Regions from separate parts of the Roseburia intestinalis L1-82 genome, predicted to be linked through region 1. Evidence: predicted binding sites of a transcription regulator. Region 1 holds the regulator's gene; each other region holds the start of a gene.
The links. The regulator Rex, encoded in region 1, represses fermentation and respiration genes when NADH is low (regulators of the CRP and FNR family bind a similar motif). The targets are predictions, from matches to a motif close to ATTGTTAANTANTTAACAAT.
Positions count from the first base shown of each region.

Region 1 (3,584 bases):
CAACAGATTCTTCTGGATTTCTCCAACTGTTTTTCTGGTAAGCCTGCTCATCTCTCCAAGATGCGGTGTAATCACGGCAGTATTCTTAAAATTTTTCCATCTATCTGCCCCCTGCACTCCGGTGTTTTTCTGCTCTGCCACCAGATTTAATGCATCAGCATCAAAAAGAAATGCTTTATTCTCATGTGACGTTCCATATTCTAACACAAAATTTAATATCTGTGCAGAAGTTTTTTCTTTTCCTAGTCCGGGACCGATCACAATGGCATCTGCCCAGTCAAGGATCTCCCTCAGAACCGGTTCTTCCGGTACTAAAGTTTTATCGTAAGTAGTAAGAACCGCCTCCGGAACACTGCACTGTAAAATAGCTCTGTTTTCCTCCGGAGTCAGCACACGCACCAGACCACACCCTGTGGCATAAGCTGCTTTCGCAGACAAAACTGCCGCCCCTGCCATATTGACACTTCCGGCGATCAGCAAGAGTTTTCCATAACTGCCCTTATTAGAATGGCTTTTTCTTTTTGGCAGTATCGAAAAATCTTTTTCTTCAAGTGCCATCACGGCCGGCGGTTCACCCAGCCAGCTTTCTTTCGTGATGCCAATATCACATACAATGATCCTGCCGGCATACTCATTTCCCGGCCAGAGGATACTGCCTAATTTTTCAAATGCAAATGTGATCGTAAGATCTGCACGAAACGCTGTGCCTAAAATGGCTCCCGTGTCCGCAGAGATCCCGGATGCAATGTCTACCGCCGCTTTTTCCCCGGAAAGTTCATTCATCCGGCACAGCATATCTGCATATTCACCGGTCACATCTCTTGAGAGTCCCACACCAAATATTGCGTCTATTACAAGAGTAGGTCTGATCTTTTCCGGGATATCCATGTATATAGAAATACCGTATGCATTTAAAATATCCTGCTGTACCCTGTTTGACTCCGAACAGTGCTCTTTATTTCCGGCATAAACGACCGTGACAGCATGTCCTTCCAAAAATAAAAGGCGTGCGATCGCAAGACCATCTCCACCGTTATTTCCACTGCCACACACAATGAGTACTTCCGTAAGATCCACATTTTGTCTATGCAGCTCTTCCACAAATGCTATTGCAGCGCGCTCCATCAAGAGAAGTCCCGGCACCTTAAAATGTGAAATGGTATTTGCATCATATTTTTGCATTTCCCGGCTGTCTACAAGATATTTCATGAAATCCTCCTTGTTTTGCGGAGCAAAATGCGACTGCCTTTGCAGGAGCAGAGGATTTTTCTCCTTGTTTTGCGGAGCAAAATGCGACTGCCTTTGCAGGAGCAGAGGATTTTTCTCCTTGTTTTATAAGGCAAAAAACGCCGCACATAAATCTGTGCGGCAGCTATTTGCTCTCTACATTTACAGCACCTTTTCAGTTGCCGTTTTCTTCTGCTTTTTTGTTTCTGACAATGTTGTAAGACAACTGCATCAGACTGTCGGAAAGATGTACATTCTCCACGACAACATTTTTGTCGATCAATTCAAGATCTACATGGGCAAAATTCCAGATTGCACGGATTCCAAGTCCGACCAGCCTGTTTGCAATCGCATCTGCCTTTTCCTTCGGCATGGTCAGCGCTGCGATATCTACCTGATTTTCTTCACAGAAACTCTCTAATTCATCTAACATACGGATTTTGATCCCGCGTACAGTCACTCCGTCAAGCGCCGGATTTACATCAAAAAGTCCTATGATAACAAAGCCAAGTTTCTCAAATTTTACATAATTGGTAAGTGCCTGACCAAGGTTACCGGCACCCATTACAATAATATTGTGTCTCTCATTCAAACCTAAGATCTTACCGATCTCTTCATATAAATATTTTACATTATAGCCGTAGCCCTGCTGACCGAACCCGCCAAAATTATTCAGATCCTGTCTGATCTGGGATGCGGTCACATTCATCCGTTTGCTCAGATCATTGGATGATATACGCTCCACACCGGCGTCTAATAGTTCTCCGAGGTAACGGTAATAACGCGGCATCCTTCGGATCACTGCCTGTGATATCTCTTTTTCCTGCACAAAAGGTTCCACCTTTCTTACGTTCTCTCGTTTATTATAGTGATTTCCCCTGTGTCTGTCAATGTGTGAAATTTTTAACTATCTTTAGCTCCATCCAGCTGCATTGACAGATCTTCCCACGTTTCATAGCAGGTTTCAAGGCGTTCCCTGCACTCCTGCTGTCGTGCAGCAAGTTCATTTAACTTTGCGGAATTGACTGCATTTTCCGGCTTCGCACATTCTTCATCGATCGCGCTTATCTCTTCTTCTAATGCTGCAATCTCATCTTCTATTTTTTTCAGACTGTTTTCAATCTTACGGATCCTTGCCTGTTCTGCCTTCTGCGCCTGCCAGTCAAGTTTATTGACCGCATCATCCTGTTTTCCTGCCTGAATATCCGATATTTCCTGTGGTTTTACATACAGTTGCGTCATGATATCGTGTTTTTCCAGATAATAATCATAGTTTCCAATATAATTTACAACCGTCTCACCTGTCAGCTCTAGGATCCTCGTCGCCGTCTGATTGATAAAATAGCGGTCATGGGAAACGAAAAATACGGTTCCGGTATACTGGTTTAACGCAGATTCCAAAATTTCTTTGGATGTAATATCCAAATGGTTCGTCGGCTCATCAAGGATCAGAAAATTCGCATCGGAAAGCATTAATTTTGCTAAGGAAACACGTCCTCTCTCTCCACCGCTCAAATCTGAAATGTGCTTAAACACATCATCATTTGTAAACAAAAATGCTGCTAACACATTGCGGATCTTCGTATTATTCAGCCCCGGATAGGCATCTGAGATTTCCTCAAAAATCGTCTTTTCCATATGTAAAAGCTGATGTTCCTGATCGTAATATCCGATATGCACATTCGAACCAAGTGTCACGGTACCGCCATCTGCCGGAATCAGATTATTGATGATCTTTAGTATGGTCGTTTTACCAGTTCCATTGTTACCGATCAGCGCCACCCGTTCCCCACGTTTGATCTCAAATGAAATATCCGAAAACAATGTGACCGGCGGATAGGATTTTGCAAGATTTGACACGGTAAGGACGTCATTTCCGCTGACCACATTTGGCTCTAACACGATCTTAATATCCGTATTATCCTCAACCGGCTTTTCAATGCGTTCAATCTTATCTAACATTTTCTCACGGCTTTCCGCACGCTTGATAGATTTTTCGCGGTTGAATGATTTTAATTTTGTAATAACTTCTTCCTGGTGTCTGATCTCACGCTGCTGGTTGTAATACTGTTTTAACAGATCTTCACGAACTTTTGCTTTTTTCTTTGCAAAATCCGAATAATTTCCCTGATATACATACGCTTTATGCTGGAAAATCTCTACAACTTTTGTGACAACACGATCCAGAAAATAACGGTCATGTGCTACGATCACAACAGCCCCTTTGTAAGCCCGCAGAAAATTCTCAAGCCAGCGGATCGACTCCATATCCAGATGGTTCGTCGGCTCATCTAAAAGCAGTACATCCGGCTTTGTGACTAAAAGTTTGCCAAGGGAAACTCTTGTTTTCTGTCCTC
Region 1 is NZ_LR027880.1:2,149,896-2,153,479, forward strand. It holds gene RIL182_RS10030 (NAD(P)H-hydrate dehydratase) at 1-1,209, opposite strand, end outside; gene RIL182_RS10040 (redox-sensing transcriptional repressor Rex) at 1,403-2,056, opposite strand; gene RIL182_RS10045 (ABC-F family ATP-binding cassette domain-containing protein) at 2,131-3,584, opposite strand, start outside.

Region 2 (3,584 bases), 1.4 Mb from region 1:
TAATTATTTTGAAGGGGAAAATTCAGCATTTATGGGTGAAACAAATAGGAAAGAAGAAAGTTACGCCCATTCTGTAATCATATCATGTGAAAAATCAACATATGATCGTGATTTACACTTGCTTCGATCGGCAGTCTTATCATATCTTACAGATAATCATGTTTTGCAAGTACGTTTAAGATATTACGTCCCTCTTCAGTACCCTCAATGATTCTTCTTGCACGTTTGCTGTCACCGATATTTATGATTTCTACGTTAGTATCTGCGAAAGCTTCCTCTAACTGGTCTAATACAGGGTTGTTTGCTCTCATTCCGAGGCAGATGAAACCATAATCAAATGGAATTTCTTCGATCTCACCCTGAGGATTCTTTACGATGAAACGATCGTTCTGAACTTCCTGCAGAGCAGTGTTGGTCATCTGTTTTACGTTGTATTTTGCCATTTTGGCATTTGTATCACATTTTGTAACCGGATCAAGACCGTTTCCGATCATTGGAAGCATCTCTACCATGGTTACGTCAGAACCGCGCTCGGTAAAGAATTCCATCACGTCGAGACCTACGGCACCACCACCGATGATTGCAACTTTCTGACCATCCATTTTTTCAGGATACTCGTTGATGCGGTCGATCATCTTTAATACGGTAGCAACATTGCTGTCATCTTTGTCGACAAGATCATGCAGACCGGTGATCGGTGGTAAAGTAGGAACAGAACCGGTTGCATTTACGATGATATCCGGGTTTAAGCTCTTTACTAATTCCGGTGTAGTGCTTGTATTCTTGAAGATGAATAAGTTGTGAAGCTTGCTTGCACGGTGGATCATATAGTTCGGGAAGTCAGCTAAACGTTTCTTATCCGGGATCTTGGAAATCACGGAAGCAAGTCCGCCAAGCTCAGCTTTTTTCTCAATTAAGAAGGTGGTACATCCGACTTCTGCTGCAGTGCAGGCTGCCTCTAAACCTGCAGTACCGCCACCGATGACTACAACGTTGCAAGGTTTGTTGATCTTATGTTTCATGTAATCTTCGCCGGAGTTGACAGCCGGGTTTACGGTACAACGGATCGGCTGGTTTAAACCGATACGGTGTCCTGCACATCCGATGTTACAGGAAATACATTTGCGGATATCACATTCTTTTCCGAACTCAACTTTGTTGACCCATTCCGGATCAGCGATCAGTCCACGTCCCATTCCGATAAAGTCAGCGTCGCCTTTTGCTAAGATATCTTCAGCAACTTTCGGGTCACGGATATTACCAACAGTCATACATGGTTTGCCGTATTTTTCTTTTACAGCTTTTGCCATGTAAGAACGCCAGCCGTCCGGTAAATAGTTTGCATCGATCTGGTATTGGATAGAACCATTCAGACCACAGGAAACGTCAAATACATCGACTTCTTTCTCGAAGTACTGTAAATACTCTAAAGTATCCTCTAAGGTATTTCCACCCTCTACCATTTCGTCAGCACTGATACGGACGAAGATCGGGAAGAAAGGTCCAACCTGTTTACGAACTTCCTCGATGACTAATTTTGCAAATCTTGCACGGTTTTCTGCAGAACCGCCAAATTCATCTGTTCTCTTGTTGGTGGTAGGAGAGAGGAACTGGCTGATTAAGTAGGAATGTCCTGCATGGATCTCTACGGCGTCAAATCCACAGATCTGGGCACGCTTTGCAGCCTCACCGTATTTTTTAACGATGTGCATCATCTCATCTTTCTCTAATGGACGAGGGATTTCTCCGCCTGCCTTGGAAGGAACATCAGAAGCGGAAACCGGCTGCATTCCGATACGGGAAGACATTGCGGATGCACCTGCATGGTTTAACTGGATTGCGATACATGCACCGTGTTTGTGTACGTTTTCGCATAATTTGAACAGACGCGGAATATAGTTGTCTAAGTCGATGCGGAGCTGTGTCGTACCGTTAGAACCCTGTGGGGAATCAACGCTTGCGTTCTCGACAATCAGAAGGCCTGTGCCGCCCTTTGCACGCTGCTCATAATAATTAATATGAAGAAAACTCATTTCACCGTTCTGCTCACCATAGTTTGTTCCCATTGGTGTCATAACGATTCTGTTTTTTACGGTCATACGACGGATGGTCATTGGCTCAAAAATATGAGGATATTTGTTTTTCATGATAAAATCTCCTTTGCATTTAAATGAATAAATTGTGTGTGGCTGAGATTGTTGGATAATGAAAACTGCAGCATAGCTTTTGGAATGTCAGAAAACATGGCGCGGTAGTCGTGCAGTTTTGGGCGGGCAGATAATTATGTTTTAGATAGTTACTTTTTTAACAATGAAAAAGTCTGTGTGCTCTTTCTGTATTTAATGTACCCTGAAACAGGGAAAAAATCTAATTCGTTTTTTTGGACAAAATGATAGAATTTCTCTATTGATTCTGATTGGTAAGATTGCTATCCTTATAATATGATGTTGTGCGCAGCAGGCACATGCATATTCGGAAGAAACCGGGAGATGGATTCATGAATTTAAGTCAGTTACAGTATTTTAGAACGTTGGCGAAGGAAGAACATTATACGAGAGCGGCGCAGATCTTATCGATCACGCAGCCGTCTTTAAGCCATGCGATCGCGCAGTTAGAGCAGGAACTGGGGACAAGGTTATTTGAAAAAAAAGGCAGAAATGTGGTTCTGACACGATATGGAAAAATTTTCCTTCCATATGTGGAGGAATCTTTAAAAGTATTAGAGGAGGGCGTGCAGCGGACGAAAGAGTTAAATGGAAGCAAAGAAGGTATGATACATCTCGCTTACATCTATACCCTTGGAAGCACGTTTGTGCCGAAGATGGTGCGGAGATTCTTAGATGCCTATCCGGATTATCATATTGACTTTCATTTTATTGTTGGAAAGACCGGAGATATCATAGAGGGGCTCAAAAACGACCAGTATGATATGGTGTTTTCCTCCTATCAGGATGGGGAGCCGGACATTGATTTCCGGCAGATCGGCGATCAGAAGTTGGTGCTTGCCGTGCCAAAAGATCACCCGCTTGCCATGTACGACAGCGTGGATTTAAAAGATACGGTGGATTATCCACAGATCTATTTTCAGAAGGGAAGCGGACTGCGCCCGGTTGTCGATCAGATGTATGAACAGATCAGTGTATTCCCAAAGATCGCATTTGAAATAGAAGAAGATGGCAGTATGGCAGGACTCGTCGCTCAGGGATTTGGCATTGCAGTCATGCCGGATATTCCAATCTTAAAAACACTTGACGTCAAAACCCTGACCATCACAAACCCGGAGTACGAGCGCCATGTCTACCTCGCCACCATGAAAAAACGCTATCTCTCCCCGGTCGCAAAATCCTTCATCCAGTTCGTTATGCAGGAGACAGAGTAGCGAGTCTCACAACATTCACAGCCTGAAAAGAGTTTTGCGCAGGCTGACCGCCATCCCATCAATGATACATCCTCCGCACAAACTGGATAAACCTTTGTACCGCCGGCAGCTGATATTTCCCGCGCATATATCCCATATACACAGTATGTGAAAATGTTTCCTGCGAGATCAGCGGACGGATGCAGATGTCATCCCTGTGGATCGT
Region 2 is NZ_LR027880.1:3,593,625-3,597,208, reverse strand. It holds gene RIL182_RS16920 (oxidoreductase) at 147-2,147, opposite strand; gene RIL182_RS16915 (LysR family transcriptional regulator) at 2,498-3,379, shown strand; gene RIL182_RS16910 (LysR family transcriptional regulator) at 3,438-3,584, opposite strand, start outside.
Region 2: a site for Rex is predicted at 2,293-2,312, ahead of RIL182_RS16920 (oxidoreductase). Genes of this name have one in related genera too.

Region 3 (3,584 bases), 100 kb from region 1:
AGACATTTAAAAATCCGCTGGGCAAAAAGAACGGAAAGGATATCTGTATTATCTCTATCAAGGAAGTAGCAGGAAATGGTCTGTGCTGTTATCGCCAGGTCAATGATTCCGATGTACTTTATCTGCTTGAGACAAATGATTATCCTTCTATTGTCGAAGAAACAGTGCGACAGATCAAAGGAGATTTCGGAAGAATTTCCGGTATTTTTTCCATAAACTGTATTTTCCGCTATCTGTTCTTCTCCCAGGAACGTTATATGGATCAGTATTTAAAAACAATGGGAACACTTGGCATGCATGCAGGTCTGGTTGGCTTTGGAGAACACTACAACAGCCAGTTTGTAAACCAGACCATGTCCTGTGTGGTATTTGAGTAGGGGGGAAGTGCAGATGTTTCAATTCAAAAAACAGGTAAAAGAGACCAAAGAACAGGTGCTGCAGACGGAAGAAAAATTAAATCTGCATCCGTTGATACATGTATCGGACAGCCTGCTTGACTACCATAAAAAGTTATCATTGACGGAAGTAAATTCGCTGGACGAATTACAGGAGATCCAGAATACATTTCAGACCGTTCTAGAGGAAAACAAACAGCTGAAAGAGAAGCTTGGTTCTTTTCATGAGACGTTTGAGACAGTTGGTGAGACATCCGGACAGTTTGCCGGTGTAAGGGAAGATATCACAAAAGCGGTGGAAGAGGCACAACAGAAAGTTGGCAGCTTAAAGGAGAGTTCCGGGGAAGTGCAGGAACATTTTGACGAGATCCAGCGCACATTTGAAGATTTTCAGGCTTCTGTACAGAAAATCAAGCAATGTATGGGACAGATCATTTCAATTGCCAATCAGACCAATATGCTCGCACTGAATGCGTCAATTGAGGCGGCGCGTGCAGGAGAGCAGGGAAAAGGTTTTGCTGTTGTCGCAGAGGAAGTAAAAAATCTGGCAAGTGAGATCAAAAGTCTTGTCAGTTCCGTAGATGGAAGTATTGTCGAAGTGGAACAGGATACGGAAAATTTGAATCACAGTATCACAACATCGAAAGAATCGCTCGGGAAGAGTTTAGAGAGTGCAGATGAAACCTATGAAGTGTTTGACCGCATCACAACAGCAGCCGGCGGAGCAGATCAGGTGCAGCAGGAAATCGCAAAGGTGCTTGATGATTCAAGAGAAAAATTAGCCGATGTAAACGGTTCACTTGAGCGTGAAAAAGCAGAGTATGATACGGTGTGCCTACACATAGAACGTGCAAATGATCTTGGAACCCAAAAGAGTACCATGTTTGAAAATATGGAGAATTTACTGGTGCAGATCGCTCCGATTGTAAAAGAGTTGGAACGGAAGAATTGATGACATTATTTTACAAAAACTGATTGACAAAAAAATAACATTGTGTATATTTATATTAGCGGAATTTTTTAAAAAATACCCTGATTATTTTAAAGGAAAGAGGTTAAAGAGCAATGGCAAATATTGATTTAAGCAAGTATGGCATTACCGGAGTAACAGAGATCGTTCACAATCCTTCTTACGAGATGTTATTCGAGGAAGAGACCAAAGCAGGTCTTGAGGGTTATGAGGTTGGTAAGGAAACAGAACTTGGTACAGTTAACGTTATGACTGGTATCTATACAGGACGTTCCCCGAAAGATAAATATATCGTTATGGACGAGAATTCAAAAGACACTGTATGGTGGAATTCACAGGAATATCCAAACGATAACCATCCTATGTCAGAGGAAACATGGGCAGCAGTGAAAGATCTTGCAAAGAAAGAACTTTCAAACAAGAGACTGTTCGTAGTAGATGCTTTCTGTGGAGCAAATAAAGATACACGTATGGCAGTTCGTTTCATCGTTGAGGTTGCATGGCAGGCTCATTTCGTAACAAACATGTTCATCAAGCCAACAGCAGAAGAATTTGAGAACTTTGAGCCGGACTTTATCGTATACAATGCTTCAAAAGCAAAAGTTGAGAACTACAAAGAGTTAGGTCTTAACTCAGAGACATGTGTTGCATTCAACATTACATCCAAAGAGCAGGTTATCGTCAATACATGGTACGGTGGAGAGATGAAGAAAGGTATGTTCTCTATGATGAACTACTATCTCCCACTTAAAGGCATCGCTTCCATGCACTGTTCAGCAAACGCTGATATGAACGGCGAGAATACAGCAATCTTCTTCGGACTTTCCGGAACAGGAAAGACAACACTTTCTACAGATCCGAAACGTCTCTTAATCGGTGATGATGAGCACGGCTGGGATGACAACGGTGTATTCAACTTCGAGGGTGGATGCTATGCAAAGGTTATCGGTCTTGACAAAGAGTCTGAGCCGGATATCTACAATGCAATCAAACGTAACGCACTGTTAGAGAACGTTACTGTTGATGCAAACGGAAAGATTGATTTTGATGACAAGAGCGTTACAGAGAACACTCGTGTATCTTACCCAATCAACCACATTACAAATATTGTAAAACCTGTATCTTCTGCACCGGCTGCAAAGAACGTAATCTTCTTATCAGCAGATGCATTTGGAGTACTTCCTCCAGTATCTATCCTGACACCAGAGCAGACACAGTACTACTTCCTGTCTGGATTCACAGCAAAACTTGCTGGTACAGAGCGTGGAATCACAGAGCCGACACCTACATTCTCAGCTTGCTTCGGACAGGCATTCTTAGAGCTGCATCCTACAAAATATGCAGAAGAGCTTGTTAAGAAGATGGAGAAGAGCGGCGCTAAAGCATACCTTGTAAATACAGGATGGAATGGAACAGGAAAGAGAATCACAATCAAGGATACAAGAGGAATCATCGACGCTATCCTTTCTGGTGATATTCTTAAAGCTCCAACAAAGAAAATCCCAATGTTCAACTTCGAGGTTCCTACAGAGCTTCCAGGTGTAGATTCAGGTATTCTTGACCCACGTGACACATATGCAGATGCATCTGAGTGGGAGACAAAAGCAAAAGATCTTGCTGACAGATTCATCAAGAACTTTGCTAAATATGAAGGAAACGACGCTGGTAAAGCATTAGTTTCTGCAGGTCCTCAGAAATAAATCATATTGATGTGGATTTTGATCGGGTGTGACTGGTTCACACCCGATTTTTTAATTCATAGGAAATTACGTCCTATGAATTAAAAAGCCCTCCGGGCGTGATGCGCATCTCGCGGAGTAGAAGTTAGCTGTAAACAGCACCGCTCGAGCGCGAAAGAGTCGCAAGCGACTCTTTGTTACTTTTTGTTCTAAGGATGGGGTAAGTGTTAAAATAAATGACAGGAATTTTATGGAAAAGGGGGAATGATTGTTATGCTGACATATGGAATTGACTGGGATGACGTGATCTCGGATCTGAACACCCATGCGATACAGCTTGCCAATGGGGAACATGGTTTAGATCTGAAACTGGAAGATATCAATTCATGGGAAAATGTTGGCAAGGCATCGGTTATCAAGCAGTATTATCAGGACGAACGCATTTATCGAATGCAGACTGTGACCGATGAAGCCAGAAATTTCATACATGAATTGCAGAAAAAGGGGAAAGTATATATTATCACAGCAATCGCTCCACAG
Region 3 is NZ_LR027880.1:2,254,703-2,258,286, reverse strand. It holds gene RIL182_RS10550 (FIST signal transduction protein) at 1-377, shown strand, start outside; gene RIL182_RS10545 (methyl-accepting chemotaxis protein) at 391-1,347, shown strand; gene pckA (phosphoenolpyruvate carboxykinase (ATP)) at 1,461-3,065, shown strand; gene RIL182_RS10535 (5' nucleotidase, NT5C type) at 3,318-3,584, shown strand, end outside.
Region 3: a site for Rex is predicted at 1,370-1,389, ahead of pckA (phosphoenolpyruvate carboxykinase (ATP)). Genes of this name have one in related genera too.

Region 4 (3,584 bases), 350 kb from region 1:
GGAGACCGGTAGTGCCAGTGCCGGAAGAGAGTTCCGTTTTTACCTGTTGTATGATCCGGTTTATTTCACCAGGTGCCGGATCATCAAGGATCAGCAGAAATTCATCACCGCCGACACGGTAAGTACGGCATCTTTCATTGGAAACGGCAAGCAATTTCTCTGACATGGTCTGGATCAGGGAATCGCCAACAGCATGTCCAAAGTTATCATTGATCATTTTTAAATTGTTCAGATCCCAGAATGCAACGGCAATATATCCGACGGATGGATAATAATTTACAGCCATATCTTCGTATTTATTCTTATTATAAAGTTTTGTGCGGGCATCCATATCCTTGCGATAGGTAAGCTCTGCAATCCTAAGGGCATCATTGTGACTCCTGATGATAGTATACTGAAGCATGATCGTAAAAATAAGCAGGATCAGTGTACGCGGCAAAACTTCAAAGACGGCAATGATAAACATAGGATTTTCATTAAAAGGAATCTGCAGAAAAGAACCGGTCATAGTCTGCAGGTACCAGTTTCTTGTATGGGTGCTCTCTAAGAGCAGATTCAGGTCACACAGTCCGTAATAAAATCCCACATAGGAACTGATAAACATGGTAATCGTGTTAAAAATAAAGGAAAACCAGAGCGCCTGACGTTTCCGGTACTGGATCGCAAATAACAGTGGCATAACGAAAATCAAAACTGCATGATAGGTAAGCAGTGCGGTAATGATCGAGCAGATGATACTGATCAATGCCAGAAATAAATATTTGATCCATGGACTTGAGAGATCGGTCTTTTTATAGATAATGACAGGAGGAATGAGTAAGAGTACCGTAAATCCCAGTGAAAGACTGATTAAAAATTTACTGATCAGAAAGAAATTGATCATGGTTAAAACCCAGACAAGCAGCAGTGTCAGGAAAAACCAGCAAAACCCCATTAAAGTCCGTTTATTTGATTTGATCTCCTGATTGTGCAATTCTGTATCGTAAAGTTTGGAAAATGTATTCATAAAAATCTCCGGTTTTGTACAGGTAGTACCTTCTTAGTCCTTTGTAAAATGTATGATCGTCAGGCAGACGAACAGCTTAATTATAGCATGAAAGGCGCTTTTTCTCAATAAGAGGTGAAAAACTTACTGTGTTTCTCAATAAAAACATGCGAAGTACTTGAATTTCCATACAGATAATATATAATGTCTAAGATGGTTAAAAAGTTAACAAAGATAAGATGAGCGAGGTAAAACACGATGTATGCAGATGAAAATGTGATTAAAATCAAACACGATGTACTCTACACAGTCGCAAAGCTTGCATTTGAAGGCAGACTTGAAGAAGAGAGAGACCACATCGCAACAGAACTCATTCCAGGTCCGACACCGCAGTTTCGCTGTTGTATTTATAAAGAGAGGGAGATCATCCGTCAGAGAGTCCGTTTAGCAGAGGGCAAGGCACCGGGTGCAGAGGATGATGGAAATGTGATCCAGGTTATCAGTTCCGCATGTGAGGATTGCCCGATTTCCAGTTATACAGTAACAGAAAACTGTCAGAATTGTCTTGGAAAAGCATGTGTCAATGCATGTAAATTTGGCGCAATTGAGCCGGGAAGAGACCGCTCCCATATTGATCCTTCCAAATGTAAAGAGTGTGGAAGATGTGCACAGGCATGTCCTTACAATGCAATCGCACATTTAAAGAGACCATGTAAATTCAGCTGTCCGGTTAATGCGATTACATACAATGAGTATGGCATTTCCGTGATCGACAAAGAAAAATGTATCCGCTGCGGTAAATGTATCCACAGCTGTCCGTTTGGAGCAATCGCATCCAAAACATTTATTGTACCGGTTATCGAGGCTTTAAAAGCAGGTAAGCATATATATGCAATGGCAGCTCCGGCAACAGAAGGTCAGTTTGGTGTTGATATCACCATGGCAAGCTGGAAGAAAGCCATGAAAGAGATGGGATTTACAGATTTCTATGATGTAGGTCTTGGCGGAGATATGACGGCAGCTTATGAGGCAGAAGAGTGGGCTGAGGCATATAAAGAGGGAAATAAGAAAGTTACTTCCTGTTGTCCGGCATTCGTAAATATGGTGCGTTTACATTATCCGGAATTAGCAGAGTGCGTGTCCACAACAGTGTCTCCGATGTGTGCAGTTTCACGTCTGATCAAAGCAAAAGATCCGGAAGCAATCACTGTATTTATCGGACCTTGTGTTGCCAAGAAGTCTGAAGTGGCAGATCAGAAGATCGAGGGAAATGCAGATTATGTATTAACATACAGCGAGATCCGTGCAATGATGAAAGCAAAAGGTGTTGAGTTACAGCCATGTGCAAACGATGACCAGACAGCTTCTACATTTGGTAAACGTTTTGCAAACTCCGGCGGTGTAACAGCTGCAGTACTTGAGAGTTTAAAAGAGTCTAACGATGAGATCGCAGCAACCGTATGCAAGGCAAACGGTGCGGCAGAGTGTAAGAAAGCATTACTTCTGTTAAAAGCAGCAAGACTGCCGGAAGACTTCATCGAAGGTATGGCATGTGAAGGCGGCTGTGTCGGTGGTCCAAGTGCATTCAATGATCAGGTTTCTTCCAAGAAGAATCGTGATACACTGATCGGACAGGCAGACGACCGTACGATCCATGACAACTTAAAGAATTATGACATGGAAAGCTTCTCCATGCACCGCGAGTAAAACGAGCGGAGCATTGCATCGCGAATAATATGAGCGGGGCATTGCATCGCGAGTAGAATCATGTGCATATTTATGCCGCGTGACCTGTAATAGAGTTGCGCGGCATTTTTGTGTCTGAACAGCAGCCGTCCATTTCAGGTTTCGTGTTTCAGACAGGAAAAGACTTTGCTTAAGGAATGAATTCTGTTAGAATAAAAAACAACACAGCAGAAAGGGAAAAGATAATCGACAATGAAAAAAGCAGTATTTTTTGATATAGATGGTACTTTGTGGGATTTTAAAATGAATATTCCGGAAAGTACAAAAAAAGCATTAAAAGAGCTCAGAAAAAATGGTTATTATGCATTTCTATGCAGTGGAAGAAGCCGGTCAAATATTAAAAGTCCCAAATTACTTGCACTTGGATTTGACGGAATCGTGGCAGCGTGCGGCACACATATCGAGTTTGATGGGGAAAAGCTGTTTGAACTGCTGCTGACGAAAGAACAGATCGGGCATATCCTTGCAGTGCTGCGGAAACATCAGATCCCGATGGTCTTAGAGGGACCGAACTATATTTATGTGGATGAAAAAGATTTTGCCGACGATCCATATGTCATTTATCTGAGAAATGAGCTTGGGGAAAACTTAAAAAGTATTACCGGGACTGCACAATATGAGGTAAATAAGCTGAGTGCGGAACTTGGAAATGCAGATGTAGAACTTGTCAGAAAAGAACTGGGAACGGAGTTTGATATGATCGTCCATGAGCCGGATGGAATATTAGAGATCGGGCAGGCGGGGCATTCAAAGGCAAGCGGCATTGAGCGCCTCTGTGCGTCTCTTGGAATCGCAAAGGAAGATACCTATGCATTCGGGGATAGCGCTAATGATGTGGAAATGCTTGAATTTG
Region 4 is NZ_LR027880.1:2,496,104-2,499,687, reverse strand. It holds gene RIL182_RS11800 (GGDEF domain-containing protein) at 1-1,006, opposite strand, end outside; gene RIL182_RS11795 (4Fe-4S dicluster domain-containing protein) at 1,244-2,692, shown strand; gene RIL182_RS11790 (Cof-type HAD-IIB family hydrolase) at 2,924-3,584, shown strand, end outside.
Region 4: a site for Rex is predicted at 1,199-1,218, ahead of RIL182_RS11795 (4Fe-4S dicluster domain-containing protein). Genes of this name have one in related genera too.